Regions from separate parts of the Phyllobacterium sp. SB3 genome, predicted to be linked through region 1. Evidence: riboswitches for the same ligand, from Rfam matches in the RefSeq annotation. Region 1 holds a riboswitch; each other region holds the start of a gene.
What was found. Region 1 has a riboswitch for cobalamin ahead of fdhA (formaldehyde dehydrogenase, glutathione-independent). Riboswitches for the same ligand answer to the same signal wherever they lie in the genome.
Positions count from the first base shown of each region.

Region 2: another riboswitch for cobalamin. It lies ahead of metE (5-methyltetrahydropteroyltriglutamate--homocysteine S-methyltransferase); the one in region 1 lies ahead of fdhA (formaldehyde dehydrogenase, glutathione-independent).
Region 3: another riboswitch for cobalamin. It lies ahead of ABKW30_RS12045 (aromatic ring-hydroxylating dioxygenase subunit alpha); the one in region 1 lies ahead of fdhA (formaldehyde dehydrogenase, glutathione-independent).
Region 4: another riboswitch for cobalamin. It lies ahead of ABKW30_RS01175 (TonB-dependent receptor); the one in region 1 lies ahead of fdhA (formaldehyde dehydrogenase, glutathione-independent).

Region 1 is NZ_JBDYKI010000001.1:712,764-717,522, reverse strand. Features, by position in the region: gene fepG (iron-enterobactin ABC transporter permease) at 1-236, shown strand, start outside; partial or broken gene fdhA (formaldehyde dehydrogenase, glutathione-independent) at 286-1,480, opposite strand; cobalamin riboswitch at 1,754-1,957, opposite strand; gene ABKW30_RS03560 (dihydrofolate reductase family protein) at 2,159-2,773, shown strand; gene ABKW30_RS03555 (PepSY domain-containing protein) at 2,887-3,219, shown strand; gene ABKW30_RS03550 (hypothetical protein) at 3,394-3,639, opposite strand; gene ABKW30_RS03545 (transglutaminase-like cysteine peptidase) at 3,796-4,311, shown strand; partial or broken gene ABKW30_RS03540 (ATP-binding protein) at 4,354-4,759, opposite strand, start outside.
Region 2 is NZ_JBDYKI010000002.1:392,028-396,786, reverse strand. Features, by position in the region: gene metE (5-methyltetrahydropteroyltriglutamate--homocysteine S-methyltransferase) at 58-2,382, opposite strand; cobalamin riboswitch at 2,509-2,723, opposite strand; gene ABKW30_RS08360 (molybdopterin-dependent oxidoreductase) at 2,925-3,431, shown strand; gene ABKW30_RS08355 (EAL domain-containing protein) at 3,439-4,759, shown strand, end outside.
Region 3 is NZ_JBDYKI010000003.1:179,393-184,151, forward strand. Features, by position in the region: gene ABKW30_RS12030 (mandelate racemase/muconate lactonizing enzyme family protein) at 1-308, shown strand, start outside; gene ABKW30_RS12035 (SDR family oxidoreductase) at 398-1,132, shown strand; gene ABKW30_RS12040 (L-fuconate dehydratase) at 1,142-2,419, shown strand; cobalamin riboswitch at 2,613-2,811, shown strand; gene ABKW30_RS12045 (aromatic ring-hydroxylating dioxygenase subunit alpha) at 2,922-4,163, shown strand; gene ABKW30_RS12050 (hybrid-cluster NAD(P)-dependent oxidoreductase) at 4,169-4,759, shown strand, end outside.
Region 4 is NZ_JBDYKI010000001.1:232,034-236,792, reverse strand. Features, by position in the region: gene ABKW30_RS01190 (hypothetical protein) at 44-307, shown strand; gene cobF (precorrin-6A synthase (deacetylating)) at 304-1,077, shown strand; cobalamin riboswitch at 1,150-1,367, shown strand; gene ABKW30_RS01180 (hypothetical protein) at 1,324-1,515, shown strand; gene ABKW30_RS01175 (TonB-dependent receptor) at 1,542-3,485, shown strand; gene ABKW30_RS01170 (ABC transporter substrate-binding protein) at 3,579-4,316, shown strand; gene ABKW30_RS01165 (iron ABC transporter permease) at 4,313-4,759, shown strand, end outside.

The DNA.
Region 1 (4,759 bases):
CTGCTACAGGCCCAGTGGTCTTCATCGCCCTTGCTGCCCCGCAGATTGCGCAGCGCCTTTGCCGGACGCGATCCATGACGCTTGCTGCTTCAGCCTGTACTGGCGCCGTACTTTTGCTTGGAGCCGATGCTGTTGCGCAGCACCTGTTCAGTCCATTCAGCCTGCCCGTCGGAATTGTCACCGTCAGCATAGGCGGGCTTTACATGCTCTGGCTGCTGGTCCGTGATGCGTCATAAAAAAAGCCCGCTCCAATCGGAGCGGGCCACGACATGAGCTTGGGAGGCTCTATGCTGCCTGACCGAGAGCGCCGTGCGGGTCGAGCACGAATTTCTGTGCTGCGCCCTTATCGAAGCTTTCATAGCCCTGTTCTGCTTCTTCCAGCGAGATGATCTTCGCATTGACGATATCGGCAATGGGCAGGCGGTCATAAAGGATAGCCTGCATAAGCTGGCGATTATATTTCAACACCGGGGTCTGGCCTGTGTGAAAGGATTGCGCCTTCGCCCAACCAAGGCCGAAACGCAGTGAGAGATTGCCATGCTTGGCGGCACTGTCCACCGCGCCCGGGTCTTCTGTCACATAAAGCCCCGGAATGCCGATGGAACCTGCCGCGCGCGTGATCTCCATCATCTGATTGAGTACCACCGCAGGCTGCTCGCCGCCACCATGTCCACGAGCCTCAAAGCCCACGGCATCAATGGCGCTGTCCACCTCGTTGCTGCCAGTCACCTGCGCAATCATATCACCGAGGCGATCACTGGCTGAAAGGTCTATTGGCTCAAAACCGACTTTGGCCGCATGAGCCAGTCGTTCCTTGTTGAAATCGCCAATCATGACGACCGCAGCGCCTAGAATGCGCGCCGAAGCGGCTGCGGCCAGACCAACTGGCCCTGCACCCGCGACATAAACCACCGAACCGACACCCACCCCGGCTTTCACAGCCCCATGGAAGCCTGTCGGCAGAATATCCGAAAGCATGGTGAGATCACGCATCTTTGCCATGGCACGGTCACGGTCAGGAATCTTCAGAAGGTTGAAATCCGCGTAAGGCACAGTGACATAGCGAGCCTGCCCGCCAATCCATCCACCCATATCGACATAGCCATAGGCACCACCCGCACGCGCCGGATTGACTGTAAGGCAGACACCCACCCGTGTCCTGCGATTTGCAAGTGCGGCAGCGGCCGCAGGCGACATTGAACGGAACCGAAACAATATCGCCGACGCACAGCATCTCGACGTCGCTTCCCTTTTCGATGATTTCGCCAGTGATCTCATGGCCAAGCACCAGGCCGGGCTCCGCCGTGGTGCGGCCACGAACCATATGCTGGTCGGAGCCGCAAATATTGGTCGATAGCACCTTGAGGATAACAGCATGGCCAATTGCGCGTCCGTCCGGCGCCTCCAGTCTTGGATCGGCAATGTCCTGCACCTCTACCCTGCCGGGGCCGACATAGACCACGCCTCTGTTCTTGCTCATTACGGTATCCTCCCTTGGATTGTACTTGCACGATGGACTTAAGTGGAAATCAGGACAGACCGTCCCGTCTGTGGTTCGAACTCAGATCCTGTCGTGACGTCTATAGCGCTCCTCGCCGTCACGACTTCGAATGTGTTGCGAAGATCGCGCGAACGCGACCTTCGCAGGCCCGACCTTTCTGGGTGGAAAACTTAAAGAGAGTAGCACTGCGTTTGATAGGCCAGGAGGGGCTTCGCAAGGCTATTATCCCTTTGATTGCCCACCGCAATCAGTCGAGTCATCTCAGCTCATGGCTGGTTTCCGGGCTTCGAAGCTGTCCTACTCGACTCTTCCGGCACCTTCCCGGCCTCAAGAGGCCAGTGGTGATCCGCCGGAAATTACGCTTCGCTACCGTTGCGGGGGCAGCGCTGGACTTAAGACCAGCTTCCCAATTATCAGCCCCGTCACCGAAGCAGCACCGTGAGTATGATGATTTAAGCATCAATTGACACAAAGAAGTGCGTGGATTGCGACCTTCCGACAGCACAGGCGCGACAGTGTGATATCTCCGAACACAACCGGTTTCCGGGTATGTGGGAGGCCTGATCACTTTCAGTCCAGAAAAAATCGAGGGTGGTGTCGGCAAGGTCGAGGCTCGTTCGTCCTAGTTGCATACTAACCAAACAGAGGAACTTCGGAATGCGAAAGATCATTGCAACAACCTTCCTTTCCCTTGACGGCATTATGCAAGCGCCGGGTGGCCCTCAGGAGGACACGGATGGCGGCTTTAAATATGGCGGCTGGACATTTCACTACTGGGACGAAGTGATGGGAGAGGTCATGAGCAAAGGCATGAGTACGCCTTTCGATCTTCTGCTCGGTCGTAGAACCTACGATATATTTGCAGATCACTGGCCTCGTGCTGAGAAGGGCGACCCGATTGCTGACAAGTTCAACGCAGCCACCAAATATGTTGCGACCTCTTCACCGAACACGGTGAACTGGGAGAATACCGTGACCTTAGGTGCAGATGTTCCCGGGGCAGTGCGCAAACTCAGCCAGTCCGATGGCCCGGATTTGCTCATTCAAGGCAGCAGCCAACTCATCCATGTCTTGCTTGCCAATAATCTCATCGATGAACTCAACCTGTGGGTTTTCCCGCTTGTACTTGGCAAGGGCAAAGCCTTCTTTAGCGGAGATGCGAAACCCGGCGCACTTACTCTCGTCAATTCAAGAGCCTCCACGACGGGCGTAGTGATGAATACCTATCACAAGGCTGGAGAAATCAAGACAGGTTCGTTCGCGCTGGAATAGCCAGCTTCTGGCGAAGGCTGGAATGCGAAACATCATGAAGGGAACGCTATCGCCTACGATGCGTTCTCTTCAACATGGCCGGGGAATTGATTGCTACTCGGAAGGAGAAAGCCATGTTGAAGAAGTTTATTATTATCGGTGCCGCATCTCTTATGGCACTCACCGCAGTGCCACAGAGTTTCGCTCAAACCATTCAGTTAGGCCCCAATGGCGTGCGTCTGGTCGAACCGGAACGTATGGATCGCCGTGATCGCAGAGAACGGGATCGCCGCGATGAGATCAGCGAGCGCCAAGCGGTGCGCATAGCGAAAAGTGAAGGCGTACGAACGGTCGATGATGTCAGAAAAACACGTTCCCGTTATGTAATCGAAGGCTTGGATCGGCGTGGTAATGACATAGAAGTCAGCATTGATCGCCGCAATGGAGATGTCATATCCGTTAATTGACACCTCACTGAAAGCGCATTGACAGACAAAGGGTCAACGGGCCCTTTGTCTGGGTGCCGCATGGCCTGCCCTATTTGGTTAACGATCATGCGGAGCTGAAACACCAATACGAAGTGAAGCTGCCCCCTGATGCGTATCAATGATTAATCCTTACGATTTAGCTCTTTGGCAAAGTTATTTGGGTTCAATATTGCTTGCATTGTAGCCGATCAAAATCTCCATTTCAAAAAGTCCTAACAATATCAATTTGTTGAGCAACCTGTCGTTGCAAACAATCAATCCAAAAACCATTCCAATAGTGGTTGGAGAAGCAATTTGGGAACCTTGGGATTGCATCATCCTATTGTGGGAATGCGAAAGCTCAAATTTTAACCATATATTAACAATGGCAGGACCGTGGCGCCATTGTGATTGACTCATGGTCCACTCCGACATTAACGTTTTGTTAACGATCGGTAGTCGGGTTTGGAGTAAAGAATGTTCGCAGCACTCAAAAAAATGAAATCCTTGGGCTTTGCCCTCGCGTTTTTCGCTGCTGCATTCTGCACAAATCCCGCATCTGCCGCTGAGCCTTTCATGCAAACTGGCGGCATGACATCGCAGCCTATCGGCCATTACGAGTTCTGCAAAAGACTTCCTGCGGAATGCAGCGTAAAAAGCCGCAATGTGATGCCCGAAACGATGAATCATGATTTTTGGCAGCTCATCGTCAGCGTTAACAGCAGTGACAATCAGAAAATCAAGCCGTTGACCGACATGGAAATCTACGGCGTGGAGGAATATTGGGCCTATCCGGATGCTGTCGGCGATTGCGAGGATTACGTCCTTTTGAAGCGTCGCGACCTGATGGAAGCCGGAATTTCACCAGCCAATCTGTTGATAACAGTCGTCCGTAAGCCCGACGGTGAAGGCCATGCTGTCCTGACTGTACGTACCGACCGGGGTGACTTTATCCTCGACAATCTTGTCGATGGCGTAAAGAACTGGTCGGAGACGGATTACACCTATCTCAAGCGCCAAGCTTCCAACAATACGGGCCGCTGGGTCAGCATCGAAGCACCAAGCAACATCCTTGTTGGCTCGGTTCAGTAGACCTGATCAACGACTGTGCCGGATCAAGAGGTCCGGCATTTTCTATTGTACTGCCTGATTCATGGTATCCGCACCCATCCGATATGAGATCGCTTCGGCGAGATGAATGCGTCCAACTGTTTCCTGCCCTTCGAGATCAGCCAGAGTTCGCGCTACTTTCAGCACTCGGTGGTACGCTCTTGCAGAAAACCGCATCTGCTCGCTCGCCTGGTGAAGCAGGACCACGCCTGCTTTATCCGGCTGAGCGATTTTCTCAATGATTGCGACAGAGCATTGAGCGTTGGTTGTCATTGCCGAAACACCGAGTTGCTCGAAACGCTGCTTCTGGATTACCCGGGCCTTGGCAACACGTTGTGCAACGGTTGCACTGCTTTCCGATGCAGAGGGCTTGATAAGGTCAGCGGCGCTCACGGAGGGCACGTCAATCCTGATATCGATACGGTCCAAC
Region 2 (4,759 bases), on a different contig from region 1:
CGGTGTGCGAAGATGATCCAAGAGAGGAGCCGCCGAAAATCGACGGCTCCCATTATTTTAAACGGCCAAAGCTCGCAGTTCTTTTGCTGCTGAAACCATATTAACAAGCGCTGGGCGTACTTCTTCCCACTTGCGGGTTTTTAGGCCACAATCTGGATTGACCCAAAGCTGTCCGTCGGTCAGCCGCTTGCGTGCCAGCGCCAAGAGTTCGGTCATCTCAGCAACTTCCGGCACTCGCGGTGAATGGATGTCGTAAACGCCAGGCCCGATCTCGTTCGGATATTTGTAGGTTTTGAAGGCGTCCAGAAGTTCCATCTTCGAGCGTGAGGTTTCGATGGAAATCACGTCTGCGTCCATTGCAGCGATGGCGTCGATGATATCGTTGAACTCGGAGTAACACATATGGGTGTGGATCTGCGTTTCATCGGCGACACCAGTTGAGCACAAGCGGAAGCTTTCCACGGCCCAATCGAGATAGGTTTTCCAGTCAGCTTTGCGAAGCGGCAGGCCTTCTCTAAGCGCCGCTTCATCAATCTGGATCATTGCCGCGCCAGCCTTTTCCAGGTCAGTGACTTCGTCACGGATAGCGAGCGCGATCTGACGGCATGTTGCGGAGCGAGGAAGATCATCGCGGACAAAGGACCAGTTGAGGATTGTCACCGGGCCCGTAAGCATGCCTTTGACGGGCTTGTCTGTCAGGGACTGCGCATATTTCCACCAACCCACTGTCATCGGGCGTGGGCGGGAGACGTCACCGAAGATGATGGGTGGACGCACATAGCGGGAACCATAGCTTTGCACCCAGGCGTGTTGAGTGAAGGCAAATCCTGAGAGTTGTTCACCGAAATATTGAACCATGTCATTGCGCTCGAATTCGCCGTGAACAAGCACATCAAGGCCGATCTCTTCCTGCCAGCGGATGGCAGCTTCGGTCTCCTGTCGAAGAAAACCTTCATACTCAATATAAGTGATCTCACCCTTGGCATGTGATGAGCGAGCCTTGCGGACTTCCGGCGTCTGCGGGAAAGAACCGATGGTTGTGGTCGGGAATGCCGGTAGGCCCAGCTTGTCGCCCTGAAGTTTTTGGCGTTGCCAGAACAAGCTTTTGCGCTTTTTCAGGGCGTCACCGATCCCCGCGATGCGGCCTTCAACCAGCGGATCATGAACCTTGGGCGATGCACGGCGCGATGCGATGGCATCTGTCGCTGTTTTTAACTCGGTTGCAACAGCGCCTTTTCCTTCGGATAAAGCGCGGCCAAGGATGGAGAGTTCATCCATTTTCTGCGTGGAAAATGCAAGCCAGCTTTTCAGGTCGCTCTCAAGTTTTGTTTCCAGTTCCAGATCTATCGGCACATGCAGGAGCGAACAGGAGGGGGCGATTTCTACAAGATGCGCGCCGCGTTCCGTAACGAGTTTTTCCACACGATCTACTATAGCGCTGAGATCTGAACGCCAGATGTTTCGGCCGTCAATAACGCCGAGTGACAGTACCTGATCCTTTCTCGCCTTGGCGACAATATCGCCGAGCTGTTCAGGAGCACGCACCAAATCGATGTGCAAACCATGTACCGGCAAAGCAACAGCCGTATCCAGGTTATCAGCGAGTGCACCGAAGTAGGTGGCCAGCAGGATTTTCAGTTCAGGGGCAGCTGCGGTCAGTTTGTCGTAGGCGAACTTGAATGCGTAACGCTCGTTCGGGACCAGATCGAGTACCAGAGCAGGCTCATCGATTTGTACCCAATCAGCGCCTGCATGTGCCAATTTACGCAGGAGTTCTTCATAGACAGGCAGAAGCTTCTGAAGCAGCGCAATAGGATCGAAGCCTTCTTCATGGGACTTGGCTAGCTTGAGGAACGTGACTGGGCCAAGAATGACTGGACGTGTTTGAATGCCCAAGGCCTTAGCTTCGAGGAAATGATCAATAACCTTCGTCGAGGACAGGACGAATGTTTGATCGTCGGCGAGTTCCGGCACCATATAGTGATAGTTGGTGTCGAACCATTTGGTCATTTCCAAAGCTGTGACACCATGCCCGTGATCATGCTCGTGGCCCGCATGACCACAATCATTTGCAGCATGTCCCTGGCTGCCGCGAGCCATTGCAAAGTAAGTCTCCAAAGATACCTCTCCGCCTTTCCAACCATAGGCGGCGGGGATCGCACCGACCATGATGGCGGTATCGAGGACGTGGTCGTATAGCGAGAAATCGTTTGATGGAATCCTGGTGATTCCGCGATCGCGTTGTTCGGTCCAACTGGCAGCGCGCAGCTCTTTTGCAGTGGCAAGAAGCTCAGTTGCGGAAGATTTGCCGGACCAATACGATTCAAGAGCAAACTTTAGCTCTCGTCGCCGGCCGATGCGCGGCACACCGAGAGTGGCGATAGCAATTTTAGATTCAGACATAACTTTAACCCCGACATAAGTTAGGGGCGTGGGCAAGCGGACGCGTGCAGGGATAGACCGCTCGACTACGGTCATTTGCTGCGACACACCGGGACACCCCGCCCGTGGACGTTCTTTTGTCTTGGCAGGTCTCCTGGCTCGCGGGTCGTCGCCTTTGCCCGTCTTCCCAAGGCTTTCGCCCCAGTGACACTAATGGACAACAGCTCGCCGCTTACAGTTGCGGGGGCAGCTCCGGCATTGCGTAATCACGCGCACCGGCTTCCCTCTTAGCCCTGGCGAACCTTGAAGGCGCCCAGAGAACCATGACCTCGCTAATTTCGGACAAGAGAACGCCGTTGTCAAGACGATATAAAGAAATGTTTATATCCTTACGTGTTTCCAGCGGGTGGTGAAGTCTCTTATGGGTGTTTTTAAATAAGGTCGATCAGATATGATCTGCAGATCATGTGAAGTTATGTTCATTTTTTTATGCCGACCTAATTAATTTGGTTTATGACTCTAGTTTTCCATGGAGATGTACGATGAGTTTGCGCAGGTTGTTTGTTTTCCTAACCTTGTTGGTCTTGTCTGTCTCAAGCGCTGGAGCGGGCTCTCTGCCAAAGCCTACTGGTAAGCCGATATTGGTAGTATCGGGGAATATTACCAATAAAAACAATGAATCGAGTGCGGAATTCGATCGGGCTATGCTGGAAGGAATCGGTCTGCAGACTATTGAAACGACAACCCCCTGGTACGAGTCGCGGATGCGCTTCGAAGGTGTTCCATTTGATAAACTCATGGAACTATTAGGAGCTACGGGCACCAAAGTTACAGCCGTAGCTTTGAACGATTATGTAACAACCATTCCCATGGAAGATTTCAAGAAGTTCAAAGTCGTGCTCGCAATGAAGCGCAATGGCAATTATATGCCTGTCCGGGACAAGGGACCATTATTTATTGTTTATCCCTACGACAGTGATCCACAACTCCAGACACAAACATATTACACCCGCTCTGCGTGGCAGGTTGCCAAGCTGATAGTCGAGTAAAGCAAACGTGAGACGGATTCTCGGGATTATCATCTGCTGCTTTATGTTAGCGACGGGCTACATATCGTACGATATCGCTGAGCGCCAAACCGCCTTACAGAAATTCGCGCGTTACAATGACTCTTGGGCAGTTGGTCAAACAGTGTCCGAGTATATGAGACTAGAACATCGTTTGGCTGCTTATACACTCGGCTTGGAAGGCGTTGATCGCGATGAGGTTCGCCTGCGCCTTGACATTATGCTGGGTCGCCTGGAGTTGCTCCAGCAGGGTAATCTCGAAGAGTTTATCCAACGGGATATTCAACGGAGTGAACTCATCGTAAAACTTCGTAATGTCCTGGAGACCTTGGATCAGCGGTTCGACGCGCTGGATACGAATGGACTCAAGGCAACGCTCCGGTCAATGGCAGCCCTGGATGGATCAATGACGGCCCTGGCGTCTGCTTCGGTCGAATTCGACGTTGCATTGATCGCGACCGCTCAAGCAGAATTGCAACAGCTCCATCTCATTTATACTGGGCTTACTGGCGGGCTGATATTTTGTGGAATGGGACTGGTAGTCTTGCTGCTTCGTCACAACAACTTGTTGGATAGTGCGCACCGCAAGACGCAACGATTGACGGATGAACTCCGTCAAACATCAAAGGAATTGCAAACTCAGAACAATCGGTTGGAGCATGTCGCCCACCATGATGCCCTTACCGGTCTGCCGAATCGTATTCTGTTCCGGCAGGACCTGGAAGCGAGATTGAAGTCCGCAAGGGCAGGGGGACCATCAGCCGTTATCCTTCTTCTCGATCTGGATGGGTTCAAGGATGTGAACGACACGCTGGGTCATGATGTAGGGGATCGCCTCCTTCAAGCTGTTGCAAACAGGCTCACACAGGCAGGCCATAATGGCAGCCTTATCTGTCGATTGGGCGGTGATGAGTTTGCTGTTCTGACCGCTGGTTTGGCCGCCAAACAGGCTTTCGATTTCGCTCACCGATTAATGAATGAGGTCAGTTTTCCTTACCATGTAAACGGGCGTGAAATTAAGATTGGTACATGCATCGGCGTTGCCATATCGGAAATGGAACCAGACACAGAAGAGCTCTTCAAGCACGCTGATCTCGCCCTCTATGAGGCCAAGGCCCTTGGCCCCGGACATGCCTGCGTTTTTCAGTCGCAAATGCAAACCAATTTGATCCTTAAAAAATCATTTGAGACGGATCTTCTTCAAGCGCTGAAAAACGGCGAAATGGAAGTATTCTATCAGCCTCAAGCCAGCACATCGACGCGCGAGATATGTGGTTATGAAGCCCTTTTGCGTTGGTTCCATCCGACAC
Region 3 (4,759 bases), on a different contig from region 1:
TACAGGTGGATGTCGGTCGTATCGGTGGGATTACGCCTTGGCTGAAAGTGGCGCATGCGGCGGAAGCATTCAACATTCCAGTATGCCCGCATTTTCTGATGGAATTGCATGTCAGCCTGACCTGCGCGGTGCAGAACGGCAAGTATGTCGAATATATTCCGCAGCTGGATGACCTGACAAAGACGCAGATGCGGATCGAAAATGGTTATGCTTTGGCACCTTTAGAACCCGGAATCGGGATCGATTGGGACTGGGATGCGGTCAAGGCGCGAAGTGTGGATGAATTCACTACCGAAATCCGCGCCTGATGGCCTTCACGGCTTAAAAAGAGATATTATTGCCCAAATCGGGGCGAAATGCATGAGTGGCATTATGAAATGCCCAATGGAGATATGAGATGACAGGCAAGCTTGAAGGCAAACGCGTTCTTATTACAGCAGCCGGACAGGGCATCGGCCGGGCTTCGGTGCTGGCTTTTGCGCGCGAAGGGGCAATCGTCCATGCGACGGACATCAATCAGCAATTGCTCGATGCCTTGCCCAAGGAAGCGAATATCAAGCCCCGCAAGCTGGACGTGCTCAAGGCAGATGAGGTCACGCAGGTGATTGGCGAGATCGGGGCAATCGACGTGCTTTTCAATTGCGCGGGTTTTGTCCATGGCGGCTCGATTCTCGATATGCCGGATGCCGATCTTGAGTTTGCGCTTGATCTCAATGTGCGCGCCATGATCCGCACGATCCGCGCTGTGCTGCCGGGGATGATCGAACGCAAGGAAGGCGCTATCGTCAATATGTCTTCAGTCGCCAGCAGCGTGAAGGGGGTGCCAAACCGCTTTGCTTACGGGGTGACCAAGGCGGCCGTCTTGGGGATAACCAAATCGGTAGCTGCCGACTACATTACCCAGGGTATTCGCTGCAATGCGATTTGCCCCGGCACGGTGGAAAGCCCTTCGCTTGAGCAACGTATGCGGGCTGGCGGCGATTACGAAGCGACCCGTGCGACCTTTATCGCGCGCCAGCCTATGGGGCGTTTGGGTCTGCCGGAAGAAATTGCCGATCTTGCTGTTTACCTTGCGGGTGCGACCTACACGACGGGACAAGCCTACAATATCGATGGCGGCTGGACAGTTTAGGAAAGACCGATGACCCGCATTACTGATCTTCGCGTATTCGACATCCGTTTTCCTACATCGCAAAGTCTGGATGGTTCGGATGCGATGAATCCTGATCCCGATTACTCAGCTGCCTATGTGGTGCTGGATACGGATGCCGGGCTTTCCGGTCATGGGCTGACCTTTACCATCGGTCGCGGCAATGAAATTTGCTGTTTGGCAATCGAGGCGATGAAACATCTTGTCGTTGGCCTTGAACTGGACTGGGTAAAGGAAAATCCCGGCAGGTTCTGGCATTTCATCACCGGCGATAGCCAGCTACGCTGGATCGGGCCCGATAAGGGTGCAATGCATCTGGCGACGGGCGCAGTGGTCAACGCCGTATGGGATTTGCTGGCCAAGGAAGCAAAGAAACCAGTCTGGCAGCTTGTCGGTGAGATGACGCCGGAGGAAATCGTCAACATCGTTGACTTCCGCTACCTGACTGACGTTTTGACCCGTGAAGAAGCTCTGGAAATTCTGCATAAGGCAGAAACCGGCAAGAAAGAGCGTATCGAAACGCTCAAGGCTGAGGGTTATGCCTGCTACACGACTTCGGCAGGTTGGCTCGGCTATTCGGATGAAAAGCTGCGACGTCTCTGTCAGGAAGCTATCGATGCGGGTTTCAATCACGTCAAGATGAAGGTCGGGCGTGATCTTGATGACGATATCCGGCGCCTCACCATCGCGCGTGAGGTCATCGGCCCGGATCGTATTTTGATGATTGATGCCAATCAGGTCTGGGAAGTGAATGAGGCGATTGACTGGGTGAACAAGCTCGCCTTCGTCAAGCCATTCTTCATTGAGGAACCGACAAGCCCTGATGATGTGGCGGGACATCGCAAAATTCGCAAAGCTATCCATCCGGTCAAGGTTGCGACAGGCGAGATGTGCCAGAACCGTATCATGTTCAAGCAGTTCATTGCGGAAGGTGCCATTGATGTGGTGCAGATCGACAGCTGCCGCATGGGTGGGTTGAACGAAGTGCTGGCCGTGTTGCTCATTGCGGCAAAATACAATCTGCCTGTCTGGCCGCATGCGGGCGGTGTGGGCCTATGCGAATATGTGCAGCATCTGTCGATGATTGATTATATTGCCGTTTCCGGAACGAAAGAGGGAAGGGTGATTGAATATGTCGATCATCTCCACGAACATTTTGTCGATCCCTGCAACATTCAGAATGCGGCCTATATGCCACCTTCACTGCCAGGCTTCTCGATCGAGATGAAGCCCGAATCGATCAAACAATATCTGCATCGCGATCTATAACCGTGTTTTCTGCTCAACCATCGCTTCGGCGATGGTTGCTGCCAGTGAATTTCAGGTCGCAATTGGCGTATCCAATCAAGGTTGTGGACAAGCTGCGCCGTTCTGGCACATCAGAACCTGCGCCATTTTGGCCGTGTCGTCTTGTGTAAATGCGATGTCGTTTCCGCACCTATTCTTTTTTTCAAGCGAGTGCTTTTATCAGGCTACTTGAGGTGCCGCTTTCTAGGGAAGGTGGAGAATTGGGAAGCCGGTTTAATCCCGGCGCTGCCCCCGCAACGGTAGTGGAGTGAAACGCGGCAAAATAGCCACTGGAACAGGTTTCCGGGAAGGCGCCGTGAAACCCTTTAGGGAACTCCAGAGCCCGGAAACCAGCCACAAGCGATAACACCGACTGATCGCGGTGGGCGATCAAGGAGCATTGTTTTGTATGGGTAGCCATACAGGCGGTCTTCTCCGTCACCACCAGTCAGTTCTTTCGCAAATGAGATGGCGAGGACACGACATGGACGCACATAGTGAACTGCTCCGGAATTTGAAACACCGGAAACCGGGCTACGGCCTAGAGCAGGCTTTTTATTCCGATCCGGACTATTTCCGGTTGGATATGGAGAATATCTTTTATCGCGATTGGCTCTTCATCGGCCATGACTGCGAAGTGGCGCGACCTGGCAATTATTTCACCGTGCAGATTGGCGATTATCCGGTTGTTATCGTCCGTGACCGTGAAAAGAAAATCCGGGCTTTCCACAATTCATGCCGTCATCGCGGTTCGCGCGTTTGCGCCTCAGAGCGAGGCAGCTCGGCAAAGCTTGTTTGCCCCTACCACCAGTGGACTTACGAACTGGATGGCCGGCTGTTGTTCGCGCGCCAGATGGGCGATGATTTTGATGCCAGCCAGCACAGCCTGAAGACAGTGCATTGCGAAAGCATCGGCGGTTACATTTTCATTTGCCTTGCTCCGATAGCACCGGATTTTGCAGCAACACGCGCGTTGATTGAGCCTTATCTCGCTCCGCATCGTCTTGGCGAAACCAAAGTCGCCTTCCAAAGCTCCATCGTCGAAAAGGGAAATTGGAAGCTGGTTTGGGAAAATAACCGCGAGTGCTATCATTGTGCCGCAAATCATCCTGAACTCTGCAAAACCTTTCCGGAAGCGCCAAGCGTGACCGGCGTTCAGGGTTCCAAGGATGATCCGGAAATCGTGGCGCACTGGGACAAGTGCGAAGCGGCCGGTCTGCCAAGTGTATTCCGTATTGATGAAAATGGTCAGTTCCGTGCAACGCGCGTGCCGCTGCTGCACGAATCCGAAAGCTACACCATGTCAGGCAAACGCGCTGTCGCGCGTCAGCTCAGCGATGATGTGAGCACACGGCAAATCGGTTCACTGCTGCTTTACCACTACCCGACAACATGGAACCACATTCTGGGTGATCACGCGATTTCCTTCCGGGTTCTCCCGCTGAGCCCCACCGAAACGCAGGTAACGACCAAGTGGCTGGTGCATAAGGATGCTGTCGAAGGCGTCGATTATACCATCGATGAACTGACACATGTTTGGCTCGAAACCAATGATCAGGATCGCCAGATCGTGGAGGAAAATGCCTTTGGCATCCGTTCACCTGCCTATGAGCCGGGCCCATATTCGGTCGAGCATGAAGGCGGCGTACTGCAGTTCCTCGAATGGTATTCCAACACCATGGAAACACGTCTCGACGGCGGCAAGCGACTGAGCAAGGTAGCATAGTGAATATGGGCATTCCTCAAAAATACCCGCATCTCGATCAGATGCAGCCATGGAACGACCGGCTGCATCTGCTGGAGTGCCTGTCAGTCATTGAGGAAGCGCCCAATGTGAAGACCTTCACATTCCGTTCAGACAATCAGAACTGGTTCCGGTATGAGCCGGGCCAGTTCATGACTTTCGAGCTTGGTACACAACCGGAAGCGGTCTTGCGTACCTATACGCTGTCTTCCAGCCCTTCGCGTCCATTCACGATTGCCATAACTGTCAAGGCGCAGGATAGCAGCATCGGTACACGCTGGATGCTGGACAATCTCACACCTGGTGCAAGGCTGAAAGCCTTTGGCCCACTGGGTGACTTCTCCATCTCGAAGCACCCCGGTGACAAATATCTGTTCATTTCGGCGGGCTCAGGCATAACGCCGATGATGTCGATGACGCGTTGGATGCAGGATTGCGCGCCGCAAAGCGATATCAGTTTTGTCAGCTGCGCACGCCGTCCAAGCGACATCATTTTTCGCAAGGAGTTGGAGTATCTGACGAGTTGCATGCCCAATCTCAAGCTGTCGTTTCTGATCAAGGAACATGAAATGGGTCAG
Region 4 (4,759 bases), 480 kb from region 1:
AATCTTCGCGCTCGACCCTTGCCCCCAGCAATCGGGGTTAAGCATGTCTCTCGGCGCCAGTACAAGCCAACACAACAATCCGCCTGCCGTGGATGCATCCAGTGCACCGGAAGATGTGTTCTTCGCATGGCTGCTGTCCCGCCCGCGGGGCGTCGATATCGTGGCTGCTGCGAGCAGCGAGGTCATCAAGCTTGAAGCCTATGCGGGCAAGTACGCAGGAGCGAAACGGCTGCATGATCTGTTTTGTGCGTTGATTGAAGAGAAGCAGGGACTGGCGGCGACGCCGGTTGCGCGTGCGGCCCAGTGAAACGCAAGGTGCTCATTATCGGGATTGGCGCTGGCAACCCGGATTACGTCACCATACAGGCTGTCAACGCTCTCAATCAGGTCGATGTGTTTTTCATTCCGGACAAGGGTGCGGAGAAGGAGCAATTGTCGCGCATTCGCCGTGAAATCTGTGAGCGGTTCATTACCGATCCCGATTATCGCATGGTGGATTTTGAAACGCCGATCCGCCAAAAGCCCTCATCCACCTATCGCGCGAGTGTCACCGATTGGCATGACAAGGTTGAGGCGACGTATGAACATCTTCTCATGGAGGAGCTGGGCGACGATGAATGCGGTGCTTTCCTCGTCTGGGGTGATCCATCGCTCTATGACAGTACGATCCGTATTCTCGACAGATTGAACGCCAAGGGCAATTTCGAACTCGAGTATGATGTCATTCCCGGCATTACCAGCATTCAGGCGCTGACGGCCAAGCACAAGGTCGTGCTCAATCGCATAGGCGAGTCGATCACCATCACGACAGGGCGAAAGCTGGCGGAAGGCTTTCCGAATAATTCGGAAAGCGTCGTGGTCATGCTCGACGGCGAGGGGGCTTTCAAGAATCTCCATGAGGATGTCGATATCTATTGGGGCGCCTATATCGGCACCGAGGATGAGATTCTCATGTCTGGCAAGCTACGCGAGGTCGTGGATGATATCGAGCGATTGCGCAATGTGGCCCGTGCTCAAAAGGGCTGGATCATGGATACCTATCTGCTCAAGAAGCCGTTTGAGGAAGTCGAAGAGTGAAAGGCGGATGTTCTGCCGCAGTCTATCCCGCCCTAAAATTGTATCGCGATTGACCGGTTCCTGCACAGTTGCTATCCAGAATATGGAACTGGTTCCGCAATTATATGCGGATTAAAAGGGAACACGGTGAGGATGACCCATTTCGGGGCCTAATCCGTGGCTGCCCCCGCAACTGTAACCGGGAAGCGGTCTTCCATATGCCACTGAAAGCGCAACGGCGCGATTGGGAAGGCGGAAGAGCTTGCAATGATCCGGAAGTCAGGAGACCTGCCAGATCCGGTCACCAAGCCTGAGCACGGGGTGTGTTCCGGCGCGGTCGCTATGAACGCGGTGACATTTGAAAAAGTGTTGCCGCTTGCAGGGCGATGGGTGATTGGCGTTCTTGTCCACACATCATTTTCCCCCGTTCGCGGTTCAGTCGCAATCGCCAGCCCGTAACATGCTGGCAAGCCGTGGGGGCGAACATGTTGAAGCAGGCAGGTCTTGTGGGGGCCGCATTCCTTATTCTGGGTGGCGCTGCAAAAGCGCAGGAGACGACCAGCGCGGATGGCTCCATCCAGCTTGATCCGATCTATATCGATCTTGGCCAGTCGAAAATCGAGGCGGAGAAATCGGGCCGCGCCTATACGGTCATAACCGGTGAGCAGCTTGAGCAAAACCAGACCCGTTACGTAGCGGATGCGTTACGGCAGGTTCCGGGCTTCGCTGTCTCACGAACAGGTTCCTATGGCGGCGTGACGCAGGTGCGTGTACGTGGTGCAGAGGGCAACCATCTGCTTGTGATGATTGACGGTATCGAAGCGAGTGAGACCGGCAATGGCGAGTTTGATTTCGGCAGTTTGCAGGTAGCGGATATCGATCATATCGAAGTTTTGCGCGGACCGCAGAGTGCATTCTGGGGATCGAATGCCTTGGCTGGTGTTGTCAATATCATCACCAAGGGCGGCTCGCGCGATGGTTTCAAGGTGAGCGGACGCACTGAGGCAGGCACGGACGGGACATGGCTGGGCAGTGTGCTTCTGCAGGGTGGCAAGGAGAATTACGACTTCTCGCTGTCGGGCGCATGGCGTCAGAATGACGGGTTCAATGTTTCCCGTTTCGGCTCGGAAAAGGATGGTGACCGTAACGGCACGATCAATGGCAAGTTCAAGATCGACCTGACGCCGGATGTCGTTCTTGACGGTACATTCCGTTACGTTAATCGCAAAAGTGATTATGATCGCGAGGGCGATTACGGCTCGCCTTTCCAAGGATTGCCCATCGATAGTGATAATCAGACATCAACTGAGGAATTGCTGGGCTCGCTGGGGATCACGTGGACCTCTCTTGACGGAGCGCTGGTTCAGAAGGCGCGTATCAAGGATGGAGATACCAAGCGCGAATACTTCAAGGATGGCGATTACGAATCCGGAAATGACGGCAACAGGTTCTCTGGTTCCTATCAGGCAAGCTATACGTTCGAAACGCCGTCCTTTGCCGAGGCGAAGCACACGCTGACAGCGGGTTATGAGGGTGAGCGTGAGACATTCCAGCAAAAAGCATCGAAGATTGACTCTTCCAGCTCATCGCAATTCGACAAACATGATCGCACGACGCATTCATTCGTGGGGGAGTACAGGGGCGAATTTTACGACCAGCTCTATTTGAATGCCGCTGTAAGGCATGATGGTAACGACCGTTTCAAGGATGCTTCGACCTACAGCATTGGCGCTGCCTGGAAAATTCCCGGATGGGGAACGCGTTTGCACAGTTCGGTCGGAACAGGTGTGACTAACCCGACATTTTATGAGCAGTTCGGCTTCTTTCCTTCCACCTATCTGGGCAATCCGGATTTAAAACCGGAAAAGAGCCTTGGTTGGGATATCGGTGTTGAGCAGAGCTTTTTTGATGATCGGCTTGTGTTGGACGTAACCTATTTCCACCAAAACCTTACCGACGAAATCGTCACGATATATGCGCCTGTGGCTACGCCAATTAACCAGAATGGCACGAGCCGCCGTCAGGGTGTTGAGGTGTCGGCGACCGTCAATTTGATGAACGGCTTTACCACGACAGCGACCTACACCTACACGGACGCAACCGACCCGGATGGCCGGGAAGAGGTGCGCCGTCCAAAGCATTCGGGTTCATTGAATGCGGCCTATACATTCTATGAAGATCGTGCCCGGGTTTTTGGCGAAGTTACATTCAATGGCAAGATGGAGGATGACGCATTTACCTCACCGGCTCCGAGCCGAGTTGGGTTGGATGAATATACGCTGGTCAATATTGGGGGCAGCTACAAGTTCAATGACAAGGTGGAAGCCTATGCAAGGATCGAAAACCTGTTTGATGAGAACTATGAAGAGGTGTTTGGGTTTAGCACACCGGGACGCACTGCCTTTGTGGGTCTCAAGGGAAGCTTCTAGATGATGCCATTCGGCAAATTACTTCTTTGCTTTTTCCTGTTAGCTGCCTTGGGCTCGTCAGCCCAAGCAGTGTCTCCAATAAAGGTTGTCTCGATGAACCTTTGCACGGATCAGCTTGCCATGCTGCTTGCGGATGAGGGCCAGCTCTATTCCGTCTCCTATCTTGCCGGGGACATGGGAGCTTCGGTGCTGGCCGAAAGAGCCAAGGCCTATGTGGTCAATCATGGGCTGGCGGAAGAGATTTTCCTGATGCAGCCGGACCTGATTATTGCCGGCAGCTACACGACACGGGCTACCGTAGACATGCTCAAGCGCCTTGGTTTTCGCGTTGAAGAGTTCGAGCCGGAATCATCATTCGATGACATACGATCAAATATTATCCGGATGGGTAAACTGTTGGGTCAGGAAGCCAAGGCACGGGAAATGATCCGTGTAATGGATGAGAGGCTTGCGCGAATCCGGGAAAGCTCGCAGGCAAAAGCCGGAGCGGCGCCGACAATAGCCCTCTATTACGCCAATCAGCTCACCTCCGGTAAAGGCACATTGGCGGACGATGTTGTCAGACATGCGGGTCTTGTAAATCTCGGCGAAAAACTTGGTATGCAAGGCACGCAGAAATTGCCGCTGGAGCAGCTTGTGATGGCCAAGCCAGATCTTGTTGCAGCACACAATGCCTATCCCACTCCGGCTCTTGCTTATGAGGCTCAGGTACATCCGGCATTCCGGGCGACACTGAACGGCAAGCATCCGATTGATATTCCGGACAAGTACTGGATTTGCGGCGGGCCATTTACGGTTGACGCCGTGCAACTTCTGGCGGAACAGCGATGAAAGACCGCTACTGGCTACTCCTTGTCTGCCTGGTATTGCTGACGCTTGTGTTATTCACGCTGTCTTTGCTGACTGGCCCGGCCTCGCTGGCCATGTCGGAAAGCCTGAATGCATTGTTGTCGGGACGGGGTGATGCGATTGTTCTCGTCATGCGCGAAATTCGCCTGCCACGCGCTTTACTTGGATTGATGATCGGAGCGTCGCTCGGACTTTCGGGCGCGGTACTGCAAGGCTATCTGCGTAACCCGCTGGCTGAACCGGGCTTGCTCGGCATCAGCGCGTCCGCATCACTTGGGGCGGTTATCGCGATCTATACGGGATTGTCTCTGCTGTTTCCGCTGGCCCTGCCGCTTATGGCGTTGGCCGGTGCCGTCGTCGCGGTACTTATCGTCCAGTTGCTGGCTGGCAGGGGCGCCAGCGTGCTCACCATCATCCTCGCAGGT